Regions from separate parts of the Caldimonas taiwanensis NBRC 104434 genome, predicted to be linked through region 2. Evidence: predicted binding sites of a transcription regulator. Region 2 holds the regulator's gene; each other region holds the start of a gene.

Region 1 (7,257 bases), on a different contig from region 2:
CGACGCATGTGCGAGTTGGTGGGCCTGAAAGTCGTGGGGCTCAAACGCATCCGCATCGGCCAGGTCACGCTGGGGGCCCTGCCGCTGGGTCAATGGCGGTACTTGGGGCCGCACGAGCGGTTCTGACCCCCCGTCGGTTCATCGGCGCAGGCCGATGACCACCAGCACCACGCCGGCGGCAATCGCCACCTGCGCCGGCCCATGAAGGAATGCGCTGTTCCTTGCGCACCTCGGCCTTGAGTTGGCCGAGTTGAAAGACGGTTTCGTGTTGGGTGTAGGACGGTCCACGAAACGACACGAGCCCACCCAGCACGATCGGGGCAGCACCGACGAGGACGTCAATGGCTTTCACGGGTGCGGTCGCCAGGCTCAAGGCTGCGACGCCTGTACACGGTCGAGCAAGGCCCGCGCCTGCTCGGCCCAAGGCCCCCCCAGAGCCAAGGCTTCGCGCGCGGCCGCCAAGGCCCGCTGGGGCTGCCCCAGATCCAGCGCGACCACGCCCAGGTTGACCCAAGCGGCTGCGCTGGCATGGGCCCGCGCCGCAGCTTCGAAAGCCCGCGCCGCGTCGGTCTTGCGGCCGGCGGCATACAGGCTATTGCCCAGGCCCATGGCCAGCGTGAGGTTGTCAGGCCAGCGGGTCTGCGCCGCCGCATAGGCTCGCACGGCCGCCTCGGGCGACGCCACCCGCTCGAACGCGAGCATGGCGCGCACGATCTCGTCTTCGCTGGCCGTGCGCGGCAGGCGGCCTGGCGCCACGGTCACGAAGGCCCAATACTGCGAACGCGCCCAGGTGTGTTCGAAAGTGCGCATGGCCAACCGCTGGCGGCGCTGTGCGCCCGAGCGCAGGACCATCCAGCCCTCGTCCAAGTCATAGCCCACGGCCACGGCATAGTGCCACAGCGGCGCCACACTCAAGCCCAGGTTTTGCAGCACCACGGCCGCTCGGCCGCCTGCGATTTCCTCGCACAAGGCGTGCAAACTCGCAGGCAAACGCACCGCCACCGCGCCACAGCGCCGTGCGGCGGCCAGCATTTCGACCTGCAGCGAGCCGTGGCGGCCTGGCAGGTACACCAGGGGCACCAGATCGGCCGGGGTCTGCGCAAAGCCCTCGGCCTGCAGCACCGTGGCCAGGGTTTCCGGGCCACACAGATTCGGCCCGCTTTGGGGGAAAAACGGCACCTGCTCGAGCTCGGCACGCCGTGGCAGGCCGACCGCAGCCCCGGCGCGCAAAGCCGCCGTCTGGCTCGCGCAGCCGCTCGCACCCAGGACGCTCAGCGCCGCGCCCGCCAGCCAGCCGCGACGCGACAGGCGGCGGCGGCTCAACGCACCGAACGGGTGAAGGGGAAGACCTTGGTCAACCCCAAGATGTCGGTGACCAGCAGCAGCACGAAGATGAAGACGATCGCGCCCAGCACATCGCCGGCGCCGGCCGGCGCCTGGTCGATGCGGGCCACCAGCTGCTGAGCCTCCTCGTCGGTCAAAGCCTGCACACGGGCGCGCGCTTGCTCGGGGCTGACGCCCCAGTCCTGCAGCTTGGCCTGCAACTCGGGACGGTCGAGCTCGGCCATCAGCCGCTCACGCGAGGCCGCGCCCGCATCCGAACCGGCCGGCGAGAGCCCCTGCCGTGCGATCTGTTCGGTCGTGATCAGCGTGAGCTGGCCCGGTTGCGCCAGCGCCAAGGTGCCCATGGACAGCGACACGGTCAGCGCAACGGCACGGATGAAACGGGACATGAAGGACTCCTTCGCTCATTCATGAATGATGTCAAGACAGGTCGGGCAGCACCTGCATGGCGCTGCCATGCCGCGACATTGTGCGATGGAAATTGCCGATTTCGCCCCCGGCCCATGCCCAGTCTGTTTACAAATGTGATCGAGCCTCGGGAAAGCCCCAGGTCTGCTACCCTCGGGCGGCTTGCCAACCGGGGACCTTCGCATGGTGTCGGCCACCACCCATCCCTCCCAGCCTGCCTCGCCGTCGACCGGTGTGGTCGTGCTCGCTCTGATGCTCTTGCTGGGCACCCAGCCGGTGTCCACCGATTTGTACCTGCCTTCTCTGCCCTCGCTGCCGCAGGTCTTCGGTGTGCCACTGACCAAAGTGCAGCTCACGCTGAGCGTGCTCGTGATCAGCTTTGGCTTCGGCCAGCTCGTGCTCGGCCCGGTGGCCGACCGCTTCGGCCGCCGCCCGGTGCTGCTGGCCGGATTGTCCTTGTACACGCTGGCCAGCGCTGCGGCCTTGGTGTCGCCGACCATCGCCTGGCTGATCGCGTGCCGGGCCGCCCAGGGCCTGGGCATGGCGGCCTGCGTCGTGTGCGCCCGCGCGATGCTGCGTGATCTGTACGACCCGGCCCAAGGCGCCCATGTGATGGCGCGCGCGGCCACCTGGATGGGCTTGCTGCCGGTCAGCGGCCCCATCCTGGGCGGCTACCTGGAAACCACACTGGGCTGGCGGGGAGCTTTCGGCGTGCTCACGCTGTTCGGTGCGACCGGCTTGGCCGTCATCGCGCTGCGGCTGCCCGAAACCCTGCGGCACCCCAATCCGCATGCCCTGCGCTGGCGCCCGATGTGGCACAGCTGGCGCGTGGTGCTGAGCCATCCCAGCTTTTGGGCCTACACCGCGGTGTCCAGCTTCACCTATGCCGGGCTGTTTTGCTTCATTGCGGGGTCGTCGTTCGTGATGGTCGATGTCTTGGGCCTGTCGCGACGCGAATATGGGGTCGCCTTCGCCATCGTGACCTCGGGTTTCCTGATCGGCTCGGCCACCTGCCGCCGCCTCGTGCCGCGGCTCGGCTTGGTGGGATCGATCCGCTGGGCCGCTTTCATCTCCGTGGCCGCAGGAACGGCGATGGCCGCTTTGGCGCTGGCCGGGGTGCATCACCCGTTGGCCTTGATGATGCCAGCCTTCGTCTACACCTTTGCGCATGGCATCCACCAGCCCTGCGCTCAGATGGGCGCGGTCGGGCCGTTCCCCACCCGTGCCGGTGCAGCCACGGCCTTGTCGGGTTTTCTCAGCATGGCCTTGGCCTTCGGCATGGGCTACTGGATGGGTTGGAGCCACAATGGCACGGTCTATCCTCTGGCACTGACCATGGCCGCGTGGTGTTTCGCACTGGCCGCTGCGGCCTGGCTGGGGGTGGGCCGGTGGGGGCAGGCGAAGCCCACCGCGCGTTCGCCAGCCTTGGACAATACGGTCCGATGAGTGTTCCCTATTTGTGCCTGGCCGGGCCAACCGCCTCGGGCAAAACCGCCGCCGCACTCGCACTGGCGCGGGTCTTGCCGATCGAGATCATCAGTGTGGACTCGGCCCTGGTTTACCGCGGCATGGACATCGGCACGGCCAAACCCAGCGCGGCCGAGCGCGCTGCGGTGCCGCACCATCTGATCGACCTGATCGACCCCACCGAAGCCTATAGCGCCGCGCAGTTCGTCGCCGACGCGACCCGACTGGTGAACGAGATCCGATCTCGCGGGCGGCTGCCGGTGTTGGTCGGCGGCACCTTGCTTTATTTCAAGGCCCTGTTCGACGGAATGGATGCGCTGCCGGCAGCCGATGCGCAGGTGCGCGCGCGCATCGACGCGCGTGCGGCGCAGTGCGGCTGGCCGGCCCTGCACGCCGAGTTGGCCCGGGTCGATCCGGTCACCGCCGCGCGGCTGTCGCCCAACGACAGCCAGCGCATCCAGCGCGCGCTGGAGGTGTGGGAGCTGAGCGGCCGGCCGTTGTCGCAGTGGCACACCGGCCGCACCAGCCCGGCTGCACGAGAGCGCCCCCGACTCATCGCCCTGGAGCCCACGGACCGCACCTGGCTGCACCGGCGCATCGCCGAGCGCTTCCATGCCATGCTGGACGCCGGCTTCATCGACGAAGTGCGCGCCTTGCGTGCGCGTGGCGATCTGAGCCTGGCCCAGCCATCGATGCGCTGCGTCGGCTACCGGCAAGTGTGGGAAATGCTCGACGGCTTGCATCCCCCCGACACGCTGGCCGAGCGCGGCATCGCCGCCACCCGACAACTGGCCAAGCGCCAACTCACCTGGCTGCGCAGCATGCCTTGGCGCGAGACCGTGGCCTGCGATCGCACCGATGCCCTGGACCACGTGGTGCGGCGAGCCCAGGCCTGGGCCCAGGAGTGGGCATGAGCCCCCCCGGGCCCGTGCTGCGGGTGCAAGGGCTGGCCAAGCGCTTCGGCCAGACGGGTGTCTTCGAAGGCGTGGATCTGGAACTGCCGCGCGGCCGCTTCATCGCCTTGCTGGGAGAGTCCGGCGTGGGCAAGTCCACGCTGCTGAACTGCCTGGCCGGGCTCGATGAGCCCACGGCCGGTCGCGTCGAGCTGCTCGGGCAGGACTTGGCCGGGCTGGACGAGGCGGCCCGCGCCAGGCTGCGGCGAGCGCATCTGGGCTTCGTCTTCCAGGCGTTCCACGTGCTGCCGCACTTGAGCGTGGCCGACAACGTGGCCTTGCCCCTGCTGCTGCTTGGCCGTGACGATCCGGCGCGCGTGCAGGAGGTCTTGGCCGAGGTCGGTTTGCTGGCCGTGGCGCAGCGTTTGCCCGAGCAGCTGTCCGGCGGCCAGTTGCAGCGCGTGGCCATCGCTCGCGCGCTGGTGCATCGGCCGGCGCTGTTGCTGGCCGACGAGCCCTCGGGCAATCTCGACCCCGACACCGCCGAGCGCGTGTTGCAGGCCCTGGCCGCTCAGGTGCGCCGGCATGGCGCGGCCTGTGTGATGGTGACCCATTCCCAGGCGGCCGCAGCCCACGCCGACGCGGTCTACCAGCTCACGCCCCAGGGGCTGCGCAGTGTGCGCTGAGCCTGCCCGCCAGGCGGGCCGCCCCCGCACGGGTTGATTCACATCAAGCCCGCTGACAGGCAAGCCCCCTAGAGTTCGCGCTCATCGCCTCCCGTGCCGCTGCGAGCCGAACCATGTCCTTCGAGCTATACCACCACAAGGGCCATCAGTGCCTGATGTTCTGCGACACCTCCGTCGAACACGGCGAGGCGGTGCAGGCCAACCAGTTCTTGATCGTCGATGACGACACCGGCGCGATCATCGACCCGGGCGGCAACCTGGCCTACAGCGAGCTTTACTTGGGCATGACGCGGCACTTTCCCCCCCACCAGCTGTCGGCCATTTTGGCCTCGCATGCCGATCCGGACATCATCGCCTCCTTGGACCGCTGGATGACGGCCACCACCGCGCCGGTGTACATCTCGCGCGTGTGGGAGCGCTTCGTGCCGCACTTTTGCAAGCCCGGCAAAACAGCCGGCCGGGTGATCGGCATTCCGGATGCGGGGTTGCGCATCCGGGTCGGACGCAGCGAACTGTGGGCCCTGCCGGCGCACTTCCTGCACGCCGAGGGCAACTTCCAGTTTTACGACCCGGTCAGCCGCATTCTGTTCTCTGGCGACTTGGGCGCCTCGATGGGGCGCCAAGTCGACCCGCGCCGCCCGGTCACCTCGCTGAGCGGCCACATCCCGGCCATGGAAAGTTTCCACCGCCGCTACATGGTGTCGAACAAGGTGTTGCGCTTGTGGGCCCGCATGGCGCGCACGCTGGACATCGAGATGATCGTGCCGCAACATGGCGCGCCCATGGCCGGGGCGGCGGTGCGTGAATTCATCGAATGGGTGCAGGACCTGTCTTGCGGCATCGACCTGCTGGGCGATGCGCATTACAGCGTGCCGATCGCTGCCGACTGAGTCAGCGCGGCGCAGGCCCCGGGCATCGGGGCGCCGTGCACACGGTTGCGCCCGGCACGCTTGGCCTCGTAAAGCGCCACATCGGCATCGTGGACCATGGCTTGGACATTCGCATGCGAGTCATGCAAGGCGGCCACGCCGACGCTGACCGTGGCCCCCACCGACTGGCCCTGCCAATCGATACGCACCTGCTGCAATGCAGCGCGGATGCGCTCGGCCATGGCCAAAGCCCCCGACAAACTCGTTTGCGGGAGCAAGACCGCAAGCTCCTCGCCACCGTAACGCGCCAGCACATCGGTGCTGCGCAAGGACGCGCCGCATGCCCGCACCAGCGCCTGCAGCATCAAGTCGCCCGCATGATGGCCGTGGGCATCGTTGATGCGTTTGAAATCGTCCACATCGATCAGCAACACCGCCAGCGGCAGTCCGTGCCGATGCGCACGCGCCCACTCCTGTTCGATGCGGTCCCAGAAGTACCGACGGTTGTAGCAGCCGGTCAGATCATCGGTGACGGCCAGGGCCTGCAGGCGCTGACGCAATTGCTCCAAACGGAACACCTGGCGCAATATCACATACACCATGGGCGGGGCCGACACCCACACGCAGGCCGTGGCGATGACCAAACCCAAGCGCCACGAGCCCTGCCCCAGCAAGCCGATCACCGCCACGGTGATCAAGGCGGCCAACAACCAGGCCAGCAACACCAGCACGGCCACCGAAGGCCACAGACCCCACGACAGCAAAACTCGATGCCACCGATCCCATTGCCAATCCGCAGCTTCGCTGCCCGACGCCTCATGGCGAGGAGAGGTCATGGCCAGCCCCCCTGAAACAAAAGATTTTTATCCTCGCATGCTTTACGGACATTCGGGAAGCCCCCTAGGATCACCCCCCTGAAATGAGGGGGGACTTGGGACCCCCGTCGGGGCCATGCCCAGTCGAGCCGGTGCATGATGCGCGTGCGCCGGCCCGCGCCCCCTCGATGGCGCCCCGAACGCGACATGCCCCTTGCCGATCCCACCCCCATGAGCTGCTTGCGTTGGTGGGCCCGCTGGTCCTGGCCGCAGTGGCGTCACCATCCGTGGCGCCATGGCATGGCCGCCGTGGCGGTCATGCTGGGCGTGGCCTTGGCTTTTGCGGTGCACCTGATCCATGAGTCCGCCCTGAGCGAGTTCAGCGCGGCCGTGCGCTCGATCCAGGGCGAGCCCGATGTGGAATTGCGCGCCGTGCGTGGCGGGTTCGAGGAGTCCGTGTACGAAACGCTCGTGCACCTTCCCGGCGTGGCCCGCGCCAGCGCGGCGATCGAGCTGTCCGCGCATGCCCGCGACCGCCATGGCCGTCGCATGGAGTTGCGGCTGATCGGTCTGGACCCGCTGGTCGCACCCGAGCTCGCCCCCGCGCTGGCCGTGCAGCTGGCCGACGGTGTGGACCGCTTGGCGCTGCTGGCCCCCGACAGCCTGTCGCTCAATGCCCGCGCGCGTGAAGCCTTGGGCGTGAGCATCGGCGACAGCGTCGAGATCCAAAGCGGGTTGAACTGGCGTCGCTACACGGTGGTGGGCGAGATCGCGG
Region 2 (7,257 bases):
CCGGACGCAGGCAGACGTACAGGTCGAGCTCCTGCCGCAGGGCCACGTTCAGCGAGCGGATGCCACCGCCGACCGGAGTGGTCAAGGGGCCTTTGATGGAGACGACGTACTCTTTGAGCACTTGCAGCGTTTCGTCGGGGAGCCAGACATCGGGCCCGTACACTTTCGTCGACTTCTCACCGGCATAGATTTCCATCCAGTGGATCTTGCGCTGGCCCGCATAGGCTTTGGCCACCGCCGCATCGACCACTTTGATCATCACGGGCGTGATGTCGAAGCCGGTGCCATCGCCCTCGATGTAAGGGATGATCGGGTTGTCGGGCACGTTGAGCGAGAAGTCTTTGTTGACGGTGATCTTCTGCCCGCCCTCGGGCACCTTGATGTGCTGGTACATGTCGCAAGCTCCGCGCAAAACCGAGTGAAAACTCAGGGTGAGAGATTGTTTTAGACGAACGATTCTAAGGCAGTGCAGGCCGTGCCCACGGCCGCTTGCGGGGGGCCGGCGCATCGTCCAGGCGCCAATCGCACAGCCTCATCGACACACCGGTGCGCCAAAGTTCATCCACAGGCCGTGCCCCAGGGCCCAGGCGGAGCTGGCGGCCAGGATCGCCCCGGCGGCACGGACCACCCAGGTGCCCCGCCACCCGGCGTCCGCCCCGCGCAGGCGCTGCCATGTCAACGCCAGGGCCTGCAAGCCCACGGCCGACGCCAGCGCGAAGACCAGCATCACCGCAGCCCCTTCGGCCATCGAGTTGCCCAGGGCCGCCACCATCAAGGCCGAATACAACAGCCCACAGGGCAGCAGCACCCACATCAGCCCGGCCACCAGGGCGCTGGCTGCGCCCTGCAGCGGCCAGCGCCGCAGGGGGCCTTGGCGCAGACGCTGCCAGATGTGGTGGGCCAGCGCGTCGAGCCAGTGCGGCTGGCGCCCCCGCCACAGCAGGCTCAGCCCCAGGGCGATGACGGCCACATGGAACATGGCCCAGAAGGGTTTGAGCACGCTCAGCTGCGCCGCCGCCCATTGCAGGGACTGCAGGGCGCCGGCAGCCACTGCACCGGCCATTCCATAGCCGAGCAAGCGCCCGGCCTGGAACGCCCACCCACGGGTTCCCGAGCGACCGAGGGCCAGTGTGGCAGCGCCGCACATGGCGGTGCAATGCAGGCTCCCGGCCAGGCCCATCAATCCCGCACTGAGCAGCAAGGCCGCGTTCATCGTCCGTTCATCGTCAAATGATGCGGGAGAATCGCTCGCGGCTGCGCTCGGCCTGCAGGTATTTGTCAAAGACCATCGCGATGCCCCGCACGACGTACCAGCCCGACGGCGTCACATACAGGCCATCGGGCTCGATGCGCAGCAGCCCGTGCGCGGCCAGGGGTTCGAGCTGCGCCATTTCGGCCGCGAAGTAGTGGCGGAAGTCGATCAGGTACGACAGTTCGATGGACTCGAACGCGACCTGCCCTTGACACATGAGGGCCATGATGACGGCGCGGCGGACCAGGTCATCGCGCGTGAGTGCCAAGCCTCGGGCCACAGGGAATTGCCCTTGGCGCAAGGCGTCGTAATACTCGGGCAGGGTTTTGACGTTCTGGCTGTAGTGACTGCCCACCCGGCCGATCGCTGACACACCCAAGGCAATGAGGTCGGCATCGGGTTGGGTGCTGTAGCCCTGGAAGTTGCGGTGCAGTCGGCCTTGGCGCTTGGCCACGGCCAGCGCATCGTTGGGCAAGGCAAAGTGGTCCATGCCGATGTAGTCGTAGCCGGCCCGAGCGAAGCTGGCAATGGCCGCCGACAACATGGCCAGCTTGTCGGCAGGTCCGGGCAGCTCGCTGGCATCGATGCGCCGCTGAGGCTTGAATCGCGCTGGCAGGTGCGCATAGCCGTACAAGGCGATGCGGTCCGGCCGCAACTGGCCCATGAGCTCCAGCGTGCGGGCAAATGAGGTCGCCGTCTGTCGTGGCAACCCATAGATCAAATCGGCATTGACCGATTCGATGCCCAGCTCGCGCGCCTGCTCGATCAAACGAGCCACGCTGTCGAAGGACTGCACGCGATGCACCGCCTTTTGCACGTCGGGATCGAAATCCTGCACGCCCAAACTGATGCGATTGAAACCCAGCGACACCAGATGGGACAAGCGCTGCGGCGAGACGGTGCGAGGATCGACTTCGATGCTGTATTCCCCGCCGGGCACCAACCGGAAAGAGGTTCGCAAGACCTGCATCAGCCTTGCGAGTTCCTCGTCGGCAAGAAAGGTCGGCGTGCCGCCCCCGAGGTGCAGCTGGCTGACCGGCTGGTCGCGCCCCAGGACATCGACGTACAACGCGATTTCACGTTCCAGGGCCTCGAGGTATTGGCCCGCCCGCTCGTGATGGCGGGTGATGATCTTGTTGCACGCGCAGTAGTAGCACACCGACTCGCAAAACGGGATGTGCACATACAAGGACAAGGCCGCAGCGCGTCCCCCGACGGCCCCCACCCCACCGGCGCGCTGAGCCAGGGCCTGCGCGAGTTGCGCCGGCCCAAAGGCTTCGACGAATCGGTCTGCCGTCGGATAAGAGGTGTAGCGGGGCCCCGGAACGTCGAAGCGCTGTAAGAGTTCGGGGGCGATCGGCAGGGCGGGATCGTGCGTCATGGGGGCACTGTGCCAGAGCGATCGGCCGACGACTTGATCTTGCTCAAGACCCTGTGCAGAACGCTCCTGAACAATCGGCACATTGCCTGAGGAGCCTCCACCATGCCGTTCGACACGCCCTCCGACGCCAGCCTGGCCCCCCTGTGGGCCCCCTTGGCCGCCTCGACCCAGCCTCCGGCACGGCCGGCCCGCGCAAGCCTCACCCCTCCGATCGTCTCCCAGGACGCGCAAAGGTCCATAATGGACCTCAAGGAGAAGCCGACGCGCATGCTCAAACTCGATTCCCTCAAAGTGGCTTGCTCGAGCTGCAATCTGCGCGAACTGTGCCTGCCCGTGGGCCTGTCTCGCTCCAATCTCGAGAAGCTGGATCAGATGGTGGCCTCGCGTCGCAGCGTCAAACGCGGCGAGGCCTTGTTCCATGCGGGCGACCCGTTCCAGTCGTTGTACGCCGTGCGCACGGGGTTTTTCAAGACCCGGGTGTCTTCGGAGGACGGACGCGACCAGGTTACGGGCTTCCAGATGGCTGGGGAGTTGTTGGGGCTGGATGCCATCAGTCAGGACCGCCATACCTGCGATGCGGTGGCGCTGGAAGACTCTCAGGTCTGTGTGATTCCCTACCATCGACTCGAAGAGCTGTCGCGCGAATTCACCGAGTTGCAGAGTTCGTTTCACAAGATCATGAGCCGCGAGATCGTGCGCGACCATGGTGTGATGCTGCTGCTGGGTAGCATGCGTGCCGAGGAACGCCTTGCCGCCTTTTTATTGAACCTCACGCAGCGCCTGCAGGCGCGCGGTTTTTCGCCCTCGGCGCTGATCCTGCGCATGACTCGCGAGGAAATCGGCAGCTACCTCGGCTTGAAACTGGAGACCGTCAGCCGCACGTTCTCGAAATTCCAGGAAGACGGCTTGCTCGAAGTCAAGCAGCGACAGATCCGTATCTTGAACGAGGACGGCTTGCGCCGCCTGGTCAACAACAGCACCTGCTGAACCGCTGGCGCCTAACTCAGGCATCATCTCGCTGCGGCGGGTGCGCCAGCAGGTGCATCGTCACGCCGGCCAGGATGAAAGCACCCCAGAAGAAAAAGAAGGCCAACGAATAGACCGCCGTGACCGACAGCTCGATCGGAGCCCCTCCGATCCAATGCAGCTCCTGGGGGTCGACCATCGCGAAGACGACCGTCTCGACGACGCCGGCCATCAAAAAGGCCGGCCAGAGGATACTCATCCAAGGCAGTTTCATCGCAGGTGAGCCTCGACGGACCAAGACGAAGGTGGCGCCGCGTGCCGTCTCATTCACCCCGGCCGGTCAGGGCCGAGGCTGGCGTGGCACTGTGGTTGCGAGCCTGTTGCGCAGGCAGCCAACTCCGCTCGGAGGCCGCGCCTGCGCCGGAACGGGTCGCCGTGGCGGAAACGGCGCTACGCTGCAGCACGGGATCGGGATGCCGGATCGCCAGCGTGATGGTCACGACACAGGCGGCAATCACCGCCGCGGGGGCGCCCAACACCAGCCACATCATGGGCTCACGCCACCATGGCGCGCCGGCTCGTTGGGCAAGAGACAGATTGGCAGGTCGGCTCATGGCAGGGGTCTCCCAAGGGTTGCCGCTCAACGCGGCACCAAGAAGGTGGATCGTTCGAGCACGCGATGCTCGGTCTGGCCGCCCTGGGGCAAGCGGTCGATACGAAACTCGATAGGATGGGTATGCCCTCGCAAGGGCTCGGCGTGCTGCGGCGGCAACTGGACGCGCACCACCACCCAACGCGAAGCGGCAGGTTCGACCTCGACTTGAGACTCGGAGGCCAGGCGCAAACCCTCCAGCCCCGAGACGCCGATGCGGTATCGCTCAGGCTGCTCCAGCGCATTCATGATTTGCAAACGATAGACGTTTTCGACGTAGCCATCCTCGACGATGCGCGCCAGCGCCCCGCGGTCGCGGATGACGTCCACTTTGAAGGGGCTGCGCAGCACCAGGCTGCCGACAAAAGCCGCACCGATGAACGCAAGGATGGCGGTGTAGACGAGCACCCGTGGGCGCAGCACCCGCTTGAACATCTGTGCTCGCGTCCAGCCATGGCTCATGCCGTTCTGTGTGGAATAGCGGATCAGCCCACGCGGATAGTTCATCTTGTCCATCACGCCGTTGCACACATCGATGCATGCGGCGCAGCCGATGCACTCGTATTGCAAGCCGTTGCGGATGTCGATGCCGGTAGGACAGACCTGCACGCACAAGCTGCAGTCGATGCAGTGGCCCAGTCCGAGTTGCTTCGGATTGGCTTTGCGGGGGCGGGAGCCGCGGGGTTCGCCGCGCGTCGCATCGTAGGTGATGATCATGGTGTCCCGGTCGAACATCGCACTCTGGAAGCGCGCATAGGGACACATGTACTTGCACACCTGCTCGCGCAGGTAGCCGGCATTGCCATAGGTGGCCAAGCCGTAGAACAAAATCCAAAACCACTCCCAGGGCCCCAGGCCCAGTGTCAGCGCTTCCGCGCCGAGTGTCTTGATGGGTGTGAAGTAGCCGACGAAGGTGAATCCGGTCCACAGACCGATGGCCACCCATGCGACTTGCTTGGCCGTCTTGCGCCACAGCTTTTGGAAGGTCCATGGGCCTTGATCGAGTCGCATGCGTGCGCTGCGGTCGCCCTCGATCTTGCGCTCGACCCACATGTAGATCTCGGTGTAGACCGTCTGCGGGCAGGCATAACCACACCACAGTCGCCCCCCCACCGCTGTGAACAGAAACAATGCGTAGGCGCAAATGACGAGCAACGCCGTCAGGTAGATGAAGTCCTGCGGGTAGAGCACCAAGCCGAAGATGTAGAAACGCCGCGCCGCCAGGTCGAAGAGCACGGCCTGGCGCCCGTTCCACTGAAGCCAAGGCAGCCCATAGAAGACGAGTTGGGTGAGCCACACCAGCGCCCAGCGCCACGCCGCAAACCAGCCATGGACGGCGCGGGGGTAGATCTTCTGCTGCTTCTGATACAGAGACACCGTCTGGCCCGCCGCATCACCGTTGTCTGCGGCGGCGGGCCGCAGGGCAATGATCTTGGATTCGGTACGGCTCACCGGATGGCTCCATTGACGCGCACGCTCAGCGTGCCTGCCCCGCATCCGGGTGCGACAGACCCCAAACGTAGGCGGCCAAGACGTGGATTTGCGACTCGGTGAGTTTGCCGGCATGCGGCGGCATGACGTTGGTCTTGCCGTTGTTGATGATATGCATGATGGCCTGCTCTCCCCAACCATGCAGCCAAATGCGGTCGGTCAGGTTGGGAGCGCCCATCGTGGGGTTGCCCTTACCGTCCTGGCCATGGCAAGCCGCGCAGGCACCGAACTTGGAGCGGCCCAGTTGGGCGGCGATCGGATCGTGCGGGCTGCCCGACAGGCTCATCACGTAATGCGCCACGTTGCGCACGTTTTCACCCCCGCCGATGGCCTGGCCCATCGGCGGCATCACTCCAGTGCGTCCTTGTGCAATGGTGGTTTTGATGTCCTCGTGTGTGCCGCCCCACAGCCAGTCTCCATCGGTGAGGTTGGGAAATCCGCGACCGCCTTGCGCGTCGGAGCCATGGCATTGAGCACACCAGTTCAAGAACAGACGCTCGCCGATACCCATGGCCCGCGCATCAGCCACCAACTGCTCGGCCGTCTTGCCTTTGAACTGTTCGTACAAAGGTTCGAGCTGAGCCTGTGCCTTGGCCATTTCCTTCTCGTATTGGCTTGCCTGAGACCATCCCCAGCGGCCTTGATAGCTGCCCAGCCCAGGGTAGAACACCAGGTAGATGGCGGAAAACACAACGGTGATGACGAACAGCCCCATCCACCAGCGCGGCAGCGGGTTGTTCAATTCCTTGAGATCTTGGTCCCAGACATGACCGGTGGTGTTGTCGTTGGCCATGATCTTGCGCTTGGACGCCACGATGAGCAGCAACAAGCATGCGATCAAGCTCAGGATGGTGGTGACGGCGATGAAGATCGACCAGCCGTCATGGAAGAAGTCGCTCATGGTGTGCTCGGGCTATTCAGATTGGAAGGGCAGGCGGGCCGCTTCGTCGAAGCGCTCTCGGTTACGGCGGGCATAGGCCCAGCCGCAGATGCCGATGAAGATCAGCAACGACACCACCGTCACGATGATGCGCAGGTCGTTCACATCGATGTCCATCGTCTGTCCCTCACTTCATGGCAGTGCCAAGCACCTGCAAGTAGGCGATCACGGCATCCATCTCGGTCTTGCCTTTGAGCTCGTCGGGGGACTTGGCAATCTCCTCGTCGCTATACGGCACGCCGAGGCGACGCAGCGCACGCATGCGGGCCACGGCGTCTTGAGGATCGAGCACGGTCTTGGCCAGCCAAGGGTACGCGGGCATGTTGGATTCGGGCACCAGATCGCGCGGGTTGATCAGGTGGATGCGGTGCCATTCGTCGCTATAGCGGCCACCGACGCGGTGCAGATCCGGTCCGGTGCGCTTGCTGCCCCATTGGAAGGGGTGGTCATAGACGAACTCACCGGCGGTGGAATACGGTCCGTAGCGCAGCGTCTCGGCACGGAAGGGCCGCACCATTTGCGAATGACAGCCATAGCAGCCTTCGCGGATGTAGATGTCGCGCCCCACCAATTGC
Region 3 (7,257 bases), on a different contig from region 2:
CCCCGCGCGGCATCGGCCACGGCTGCGCGCAGCAGCCGGCTCAGCGTGGCCGGCTGCGGAGTGACCGGGCCGGCAAAACGCACCGTGACCTGCGAGGCCTCGATGCTGGCCACGACCAGGGTGGGAAAGGTTTCGACATCGACATCGCCCACCAGGGCAGCGTCATCTTCGATATCGATCCAATGCAGGTGCAACGGCCGGCCTTCGGCTTGCAAGGCCGCAACGACCTCGTGCAACACCGCGGTGTAGCCTTCGCACAAGCGACACCAGGCCGCACAAAGGCAAGCCACATGCACCATCGGGGGTGAGTTGGAGGCTGGATGCACGGTTGCTCCCGTTCGGATCCGCAGCGACGCTGTCGCCGCAGGTCCGCTTGGGGCTCACACGGCCGAGTCGCTCGGCCCAGGACTGTACCGCGCGACTCGCAGGGTTGAGCCGCAGCGGCACGGTGCGCAGGACGGCACGCCACCGGCGAAGGTCCGCTGCGACGATCTCACCCGCAGGTCCCGGTATACCCACAGGCCGTGCAGAAATCGCAGCCGTCTTTGTGGATGACCGTCAGGTTGCCGCATTCGGGGCAGCGGCTGCCGGCCATGGGGGCCGCGGCCTTGGGCGCAACGCCCTCGGCCTGCGGCGCCTGCAGGATGCCCATCTCGCGCACCGGAAAGCCCTGTTCATCGAGCACGCCCAGCATCGCGTAGCGGTGGATGATGAGGCGGGCCATGTAGGCCACGGTGGACGGCCAGGTCTGCTGGCGCCGCTCGCCGTGGGGCAGGCCGGGCACGAAGGCCATGAAGTGCCCCAGGGGCTCGGCATAGTTGAGCAGCTTGCGCAGCTTCATGCCGATCCAGGCCGGGTCGATGACGCGCATGTCCAGCGACAGCACCCGGGCCAGGCCATCCAGGGCGCGCGGGTAGTTGCCCGACAGGCCCATGGCGCAAGGTCGGGTGACGGGTGCGCCGTCGGGGCCGGGCAAGGTCACTTCCTTGAGCGTGAGCGTGAAGGACTCGCCCGTGGCCGGGTTGTCGATGTCCACCGACCAGGCCAGCGTGCCCGAGGTGCCGGTGCGGGGCTCCTCCCGGCTGAACATGGCATCGAGCACCGGCGTGGCGCGCCGCAGGGCGCCGTCCTTCCACACGCCCAGCTGTTCGCAACGCCAACGGATGACCGCCGCCATGGCCGCGACCACGCCCGGGAAACGCCGTGGTTCGCCGTGCGGCGGGAAAGGCATGTCGAAGGCCCGTTCCTCGGCCACGGTGGCCAGGGCGTCGAGCTTGAGTTGCAGCCAGGCGCTGTCATTGGCGCGCAGGTCCATCGACAGGGTCTTGGCCATGGCGCCCAGGCCGCGCGGCTGCTCGGCGCCGTTGACCCACACTTCGAAGGGGCGAGTCCGGACCGCGGGAGTCCCTGCGGACTCGCCCGCGTCTGACGAGCGACCGCCGGCCTGCAAGCCGGCGGGCTGAGCGGCCGTCAGCGCTTCGGTGATCTCGCCCACGAAGAGAGCGAACTCGCCGAAGGGGTGGCGAATCATGTACGTCCAGGCCGGGTTGCCTGCGGGCAGCTCCGGCCGGCCGGGCCAGCGCAATGAAGCCAGCACGGGGGCGGGCAGGCGGTCGAGCGCCATGCGGCGGTTGGCGTCGTCAGGCAACAACGCCTGCGGCTGGGGCGCGGTGGGCGCCACGCTCAGCACCGAGCCGAGCACCGCATTGGGCCGGTAGGTGGACAGCCCTTTGAGGCCGGACTTCCAGGCGCGCCAGTAAAGGTCTTGGAAGTCGGCATAAGGATAGTCGGCCGGCACATTGACCGTCTTGGAGATCGAGGTGTCGATGAACGGTGCGACCGCGGCCACCATCTCCTGATGAGCCGCCGCACTCATTTGCAGCGCAGTGACGAAGGCTTCGGTGAGGGGGGCGTCCTCGCCTTTGAGATGGCGGTACAGACGCCAGGCATGGTCCTCGACCAGGTATTCCTTGAAGGTGCCATCGGGCATGCGCTTTTTGCGCGTGTAGGTCCAGCTGAAGGCCGGCTCGATGCCATTGCTGGCGTTGTCGGCAAAGGCCAGGCTGATGGTGCCGGTGGGCGCGATCGACAGCAGGTGGGAGTTGCGAATGCCGTGGGCGCGGATGCGGTCTTTCAGCGGCTGCGGCAAGCGCGAGGCGAAGGCCCCACGGGAGAGGTAGAGATCGGCATTGAACAGCGGAAAGGGGCCGCGCTCCTGGGCGAGGGCCACCGAGGCCTCGTAGGCCGCATCGCGCATCACCTCGCTGATGCGACGCGCGGTGGCGCGTGCCTCGGGCGTGTCGTAGCGAAGGCCCAGCATCACCAGGGCATCGCCCAGACCGGTGAAGCCCAGGCCCACGCGGCGCTTGCGGCGGGCCTCCTCCTGCTGCTGCGGCAGCGGCCAGTAGGTCACCTCCAGCACGTTGTCGAGCATGCGCACGGCCACCCGGCACAGCTGGGCAAAGGCCGCTTCGTCGAAGGAAGCCCCGGGCTCGAAGGGCTCGCGCACGAAGCGTGTGAGATCAATGGAACCCAGGCAGCAGCAGCCGTAGGGGGGCAGCGGTTGCTCGGCGCACGGGTTCGTGCTGACGATCGTCTCGCAATAACCCAGGTTGTTGTCCTGGTTGATGCGGTCGATGAACAGCACCCCAGGCTCGGCATGGTCGTAAGTGGAGCGCATGATCTGATCCCACAGCTCGCGCGCAGCCACTCGGCGATACACCCACAGGCCATCGGCGCGCTGGAAGGCGCCAGCGGCCTTTTGCGCCGGGCCGGGCTCGGCACGGTGGACCAACTCGATCTCGGCGTCCGCCTCGACGGCCTGCATGAAGGCATCGGTCACGGCCACCGAGAGGTTGAAGTTGCGCAGGTCGCCGCTGTCCTTGGCATGGATGAATTCCTCGACGTCGGGGTGGTCGCAGCGCAGCACGCCCATCTGCGCGCCACGCCGGGCGCCGGCCGATTCCACCGTCTCGCACGACCGATCGAACACGCGCATGTAGCTCACCGGCCCAGACGCGCTGGATTGGGTGCCGCCCACCCAGGCGCCGCGCGGGCGGATGCGCGAAAAGTCATAGCCCACGCCACCGCCCCGGCGCATGGTTTCGGCCGCTTCGGTCAGCGCCGTGTAAATACCGGGATGGCCTTCGTCCGGGTGCGAAATGGAATCCCCCACGGGCTGCACGAAGCAATTGATCAGCGTGGCGCGCAGCTCGGTGCCGGCGGCCGACAAGATGCGTCCGGCCGGGATGAAGCCTTGGCGCTGAGCCTCGAAGAAGCGCTGCTGCCATGCAGCGCGCTGCTCGGGCGCCTCGACCTCGGCCAGGGCCCGCGCCACCCGCGCCCGCACATCGTCCAGCGTGCGCTCCTGGCCCTTGGCGTATTTCTCGAGCAACACCTCCTCGCTGATGGCCTGGGCAGGCAGGTTGGAGACGACGGCATGGGTTCGGGACGAGGTGTCTTGCATGGGACCTCCTGGACGGACCTGGATGACATTGAATTCGGTTTGGCCGCGGCTGTCGAGGGGCGGCCGCTTCGGCGGCAGGGTCGGTGCAACGCAGCGCACGGTACGTCAAGGCAGACGGCGATCGGTTGATGTGAGTCACAAGTGCCCGTGTCGGGCGCGGGACGCTTCGGGGCTTGACGCAGTGCAATTCCATGCTGTCTTCGGGTTGTTAGATTCACAGTCCGTCCACCACGCGTGAAGGACCCCATGGACATGGCCCGCCCCAACGATGCGCTCACCCTCGTATATTTCTGCTCCGGCTGCTCCAGCGTGGCGCAGATGGCCAACCACCTCGCGCTGCGCCTGGACCACGAAGGCCTTGCGGAGATGTCATGCATCGCCGGCGTGGGCGGTGACGTGCCACCACTGGTGCGCAAATTGAAGGAAGCGGCGCAGATGAGACGCCCCATCCTAGCCATCGACGGTTGCGCACTGGCCTGCGTGCGCCACAGCCTGGCCCGCCACGGCATTGCCCCCACGGCGCACGTGCAGCTGGGCGAACAAGGGGTGCGCAAAACCTATCACGCGGACTTCGACGTCCGCCAGGCCGAGGTGGTCTATCTCGAGATACGCGAACGCGTGCAGGCCATGAACGCCCTGGCCGCGCCCGGCTCGTCAGGAGGTGGTGGCACTGGGGCCTGCCGCTGCGCGGGGGCTTGAATGCCGGCGGTGGCGAAGCGATGATGGGCACCTGATACCGATCCTGACATGACACCTGCTTCCAACCCGCCTGATGAAGCCGCGCTGCGCGCCGTGCTGCAGGAAGTGCGCGACCCCGAGATCGGCGAAAGCATCGTGGACCTGGGCCTTGTGGAATCGATCCGCAGCAGCCCCCAAGGTGTGCAGGTGACGCTCATCCCCACCAGCGCCACCTGTCCGATGGCCGATGTGATGATCGAAGACGTCACCGAGGCGCTGCGCCGGGCCTGCCCCGATGGCCTGCCCGTGGATGTGCAGATGGACTGGGACACGCCCTGGAGCCCGCAGCGGCTGAGCCCGGCGCTGAAGGCGCGCTTCGGCTGGTGAAACCCTCCGTGGCCTCGTCGTCGTCAGGTGTGACCCTGCGTCGCATGGCCGTGGCGTGGTGCGCGCTGCTGGCCGCGGCCAACCTGCTCCAAGGCCTGGGCGGCGGCCTGGCGCGCCTGGGCTGGGGCGGCGCGGCCCCTGGCGCTATGAGCCTGCATGGTGCAGTGATGGTCTGCGGGTTCTTCGGCGCGCTCATCTCGCTGGAGCGGGCCGTGGCCCTGCGCCACGCCTGGGGCTACGCCGTGCCACTGCTGGCGGGGCTGGGCGGCTTGGCCGCCTGGGCCATTGGCAGCGCATCCCTGGCCTTGGGGCTGTGGGGGCTGGCCAGTGGCGGTTTGGTGGGGCTCTACCTGTGGGCCGGTCACACGCGGGCCTGGTCGCTGCACCTGGCCGTCGAGGCCCTGGGCGCGGCCTGCTGGGGGCTGGGCGTGGCAGCCTGGGCCTTGAACGCCCCCGAAGCGGCCTTGCATGCGTGGATGGCCTTCCTGGTGCTGACGATTGCGGGTGAAAGGCGCGAGCTGATGCAGATGCGACGGCTGCCCCGGGGCGTTCGTGTGGGCTTTGTCGTGATGGTAGGAGCGGCCCTGACAGCGGTGCTGCTGGGGCTGGCCGATGCCCTGGCAGGCACCGGAGGCCGGGCCATGGCCACGGCGATGTGGTGGGGCGCGTGCGCGGCCCTGGCCGTGTGGCTGCTGCGCTGGGACTTCGCACCGCGCCAGTGGGCGGCGAAGCAGTGGCCTGGGCACACAGCCCAGTGCCTGTGCATCGGGTACGGCTGGCTGGGCATCGCAGCGCTGCTGGGGCTGGCCGGACTGGCCAATGTGCCCACCGCCACTCAGGCCGCTGGCCATGCACTGTGGCTGGGCTTCGTGTTTGCAATGGTGTTCGGTCACGCCCCCATCATCCTGCCGGCCCTGGCCAAAGTGCGGCCTGCCTACGTAGCCTGGGCGCGTGGGGCCATCGTGGTGCTCAGTGCCAGCCTGGTGTTGCGCATCGTCGGCTTGATGGCTGGTCATGCAAGCGCGCTGTCTTGGGCTGCTGCCGGGCATGCAGTGGCCATCGGCTGGTTTGCACTCGCCATGGTCGCCAGCATGTGGACAGGGACAAAGGCTTGAACGAGAGCGCCCGTCAGTTCATGATGGTCTTTGCTTCCAGGAGTGCACGATGGCCCTGCCCCATGCCCAAGCCCGCGACGTGATCGACCTGCAGCCCCTCGGCGCAGCCATCGCGCAGACACCCAGCACCAGCCTCATCAAGACGGCGCAGCTGCAACTGATGCGGGTGGTGCTGCGCGCCGGTCAGTCGCTGCCCGAGCACCAGGTGCCGGGCGAGATCACCATCCAAGGACTGGAAGGCGAAGCGCTGGTGACCACCACCGAGGGCGAGCGGGTGCTGAAGGCACAGCAGCTCCTCCTGCTGCCCGGCGGCGAGCCGCACGCCGTACACGCGCGCACCGATTGCTCGCTGCTGGTCACCGTGCGGCTGGGCGGCCTCTGATCAGCGCGGTGGCCACAGGGGTCCCAGCGCATCGAGCGTGTTCTTCAGGATGAGGCCGTACTCGGTGTCGCCTTCCATCACCAGGGCGCGCTCGAAAAAGAGGCGATCGGCATCCTCCTGCCCGCACATGAGGCGCAGGTAGCTGGCCGCATCGGCGGCGATGCGCAGCGTCACCTCGCCGCCGTCGCTCGCCGGGTGAAAGCCGCGTTCGTCCAGGCGCAGCCGGCAACGCAGGCCCAGATCGGACACGACAATCTCGACGACGCGGTGCGACAGCAAGGCGCGCTCAGCCTCACCCAGGCGGGGCCGCAGCAGCCGGTTGAGCGCCAGTGCCAGCACCTGCGACGGCGGGCGGATGGGCAGGCGCTGCACCAGTGCACGCAGGGCTTGGGGCGGTGCGGGCCAACGGACCGAAACGGAGGACGCACTCATGCAAACACCTGCTGCAATCCGGCCTGCCGGTGGGCAAAGCCGTTGACGAGTCCACCGGGCAGGCTCAGGGCGTCCAGGGCGATGCGGGCCTCATCGACCCGTGTGCCCTGGTGATAGACCCGGTCAAACCAGTGCAGCACCTCGATGAAGCGCTGGCTGCACGGCGACAGGCGCACTCGACGCACGCCTGCGGCGCGCAAGGCCTGGGCTTCGCCGATCAGACAGTGCTGGGCGGCCGACTGGGTCTGGATGCCGTTGAGCGCCAGGAAGGGCTCGCCTTCGGTGGTGGACAGCAGCAGGCCATCGGGATGCTCGATGCAGCGGAAGCCGCATTCGTCCTTGGGTAGGTGGTAGTGACGGGCTGTGAAGCATCGCGCCGAAAACGCCAGCGGCAGGCGCCCGAAGCCAAAGACCTCGGTGACCAACGGCTCGTTGCGCAAGGTGCACACCGGTTGCTCCGGCGGGTTGATGCGCGCGATGGCGTCAAGCGGCAGCTCCAGCGGCGCCACCCAGCGCACAGCGCCCAGGCGGGCATGCTCGGCCAGCGCGGGGCGGCTGTAGACGTTGACATGCGGTCCCAGCACGAAAGGCCGGCCGGCCAACAGGCGCAACGCCGAGGCATCGCCAGCTTCCACCAGGAAGTCGCCCTGCTCGGCCATACGGCGCAGGCTGCGCAGCTCGGCTTCCGATTCGATCAGTGCCTGGCTGGCCAGCACCACTTCCTTGCCTGCAGCTGCCAGATCGCGCGCGAGATCGCACCAGTCGTCGAGCTTCATCTCATGGCGGCGCGAGCACAC

Evidence for each region. The regulator FNR, encoded in region 2, switches genes on or off when oxygen is low (the NO sensors DNR and NnrR bind a similar motif). The targets are predictions, from matches to a motif close to TTGATNNNNATCAA.
Region 1: CTA01S_RS10380 (oxygen-binding di-iron domain-containing protein) is a predicted target of FNR. The motif match lies at 4,832-4,845, and genes of this name have one in related genera.
Region 3: CTA01S_RS06100 (putative zinc-binding protein) is a predicted target of FNR. The motif match lies at 3,592-3,605, and genes of this name have one in related genera.

The regions. Positions count from the first base shown of each region.
Region 1 covers NZ_BCWK01000010.1:95,411-102,667, reverse strand. The annotation lists gene CTA01S_RS10410 (pseudouridine synthase) at 1-126, shown strand, start outside; gene CTA01S_RS10405 (PA2778 family cysteine peptidase) at 370-1,323, opposite strand; gene CTA01S_RS10400 (PA2779 family protein) at 1,320-1,733, opposite strand; gene CTA01S_RS10395 (multidrug effflux MFS transporter) at 1,936-3,198, shown strand; gene miaA (tRNA (adenosine(37)-N6)-dimethylallyltransferase MiaA) at 3,195-4,133, shown strand; gene CTA01S_RS10385 (ABC transporter ATP-binding protein) at 4,130-4,798, shown strand; gene CTA01S_RS10380 (oxygen-binding di-iron domain-containing protein) at 4,912-5,688, shown strand; gene CTA01S_RS10375 (GGDEF domain-containing protein) at 5,661-6,503, opposite strand; gene CTA01S_RS10370 (ABC transporter permease) at 6,690-7,257, shown strand, end outside.
Region 2 covers NZ_BCWK01000013.1:35,761-43,017, forward strand. The annotation lists gene icd (NADP-dependent isocitrate dehydrogenase) at 1-394, opposite strand, end outside; gene CTA01S_RS11725 (sulfite exporter TauE/SafE family protein) at 533-1,213, opposite strand; gene hemN (oxygen-independent coproporphyrinogen III oxidase) at 1,227-2,633, opposite strand; gene fnr (fumarate/nitrate reduction transcriptional regulator Fnr) at 2,901-3,620, shown strand; gene CTA01S_RS11745 (hypothetical protein) at 3,637-3,873, opposite strand; gene CTA01S_RS11750 (hypothetical protein) at 3,923-4,213, opposite strand; gene ccoG (cytochrome c oxidase accessory protein CcoG) at 4,240-5,748, opposite strand; gene ccoP (cytochrome-c oxidase, cbb3-type subunit III) at 5,729-6,643, opposite strand; gene CTA01S_RS11765 (CcoQ/FixQ family Cbb3-type cytochrome c oxidase assembly chaperone) at 6,656-6,793, opposite strand; gene ccoO (cytochrome-c oxidase, cbb3-type subunit II) at 6,810-7,257, opposite strand, start outside.
Region 3 covers NZ_BCWK01000005.1:84,362-91,618, forward strand. The annotation lists gene CTA01S_RS06090 (YbbN family protein) at 1-326, opposite strand, end outside; gene CTA01S_RS06095 (adenosylcobalamin-dependent ribonucleoside-diphosphate reductase) at 494-3,466, opposite strand; gene CTA01S_RS06100 (putative zinc-binding protein) at 3,719-4,165, shown strand; gene CTA01S_RS06105 (metal-sulfur cluster assembly factor) at 4,214-4,531, shown strand; gene CTA01S_RS06110 (DUF8744 domain-containing protein) at 4,528-5,646, shown strand; gene CTA01S_RS06115 (cupin domain-containing protein) at 5,696-6,028, shown strand; gene ubiT (ubiquinone anaerobic biosynthesis accessory factor UbiT) at 6,029-6,460, opposite strand; gene CTA01S_RS06125 (U32 family peptidase) at 6,457-7,257, opposite strand, start outside.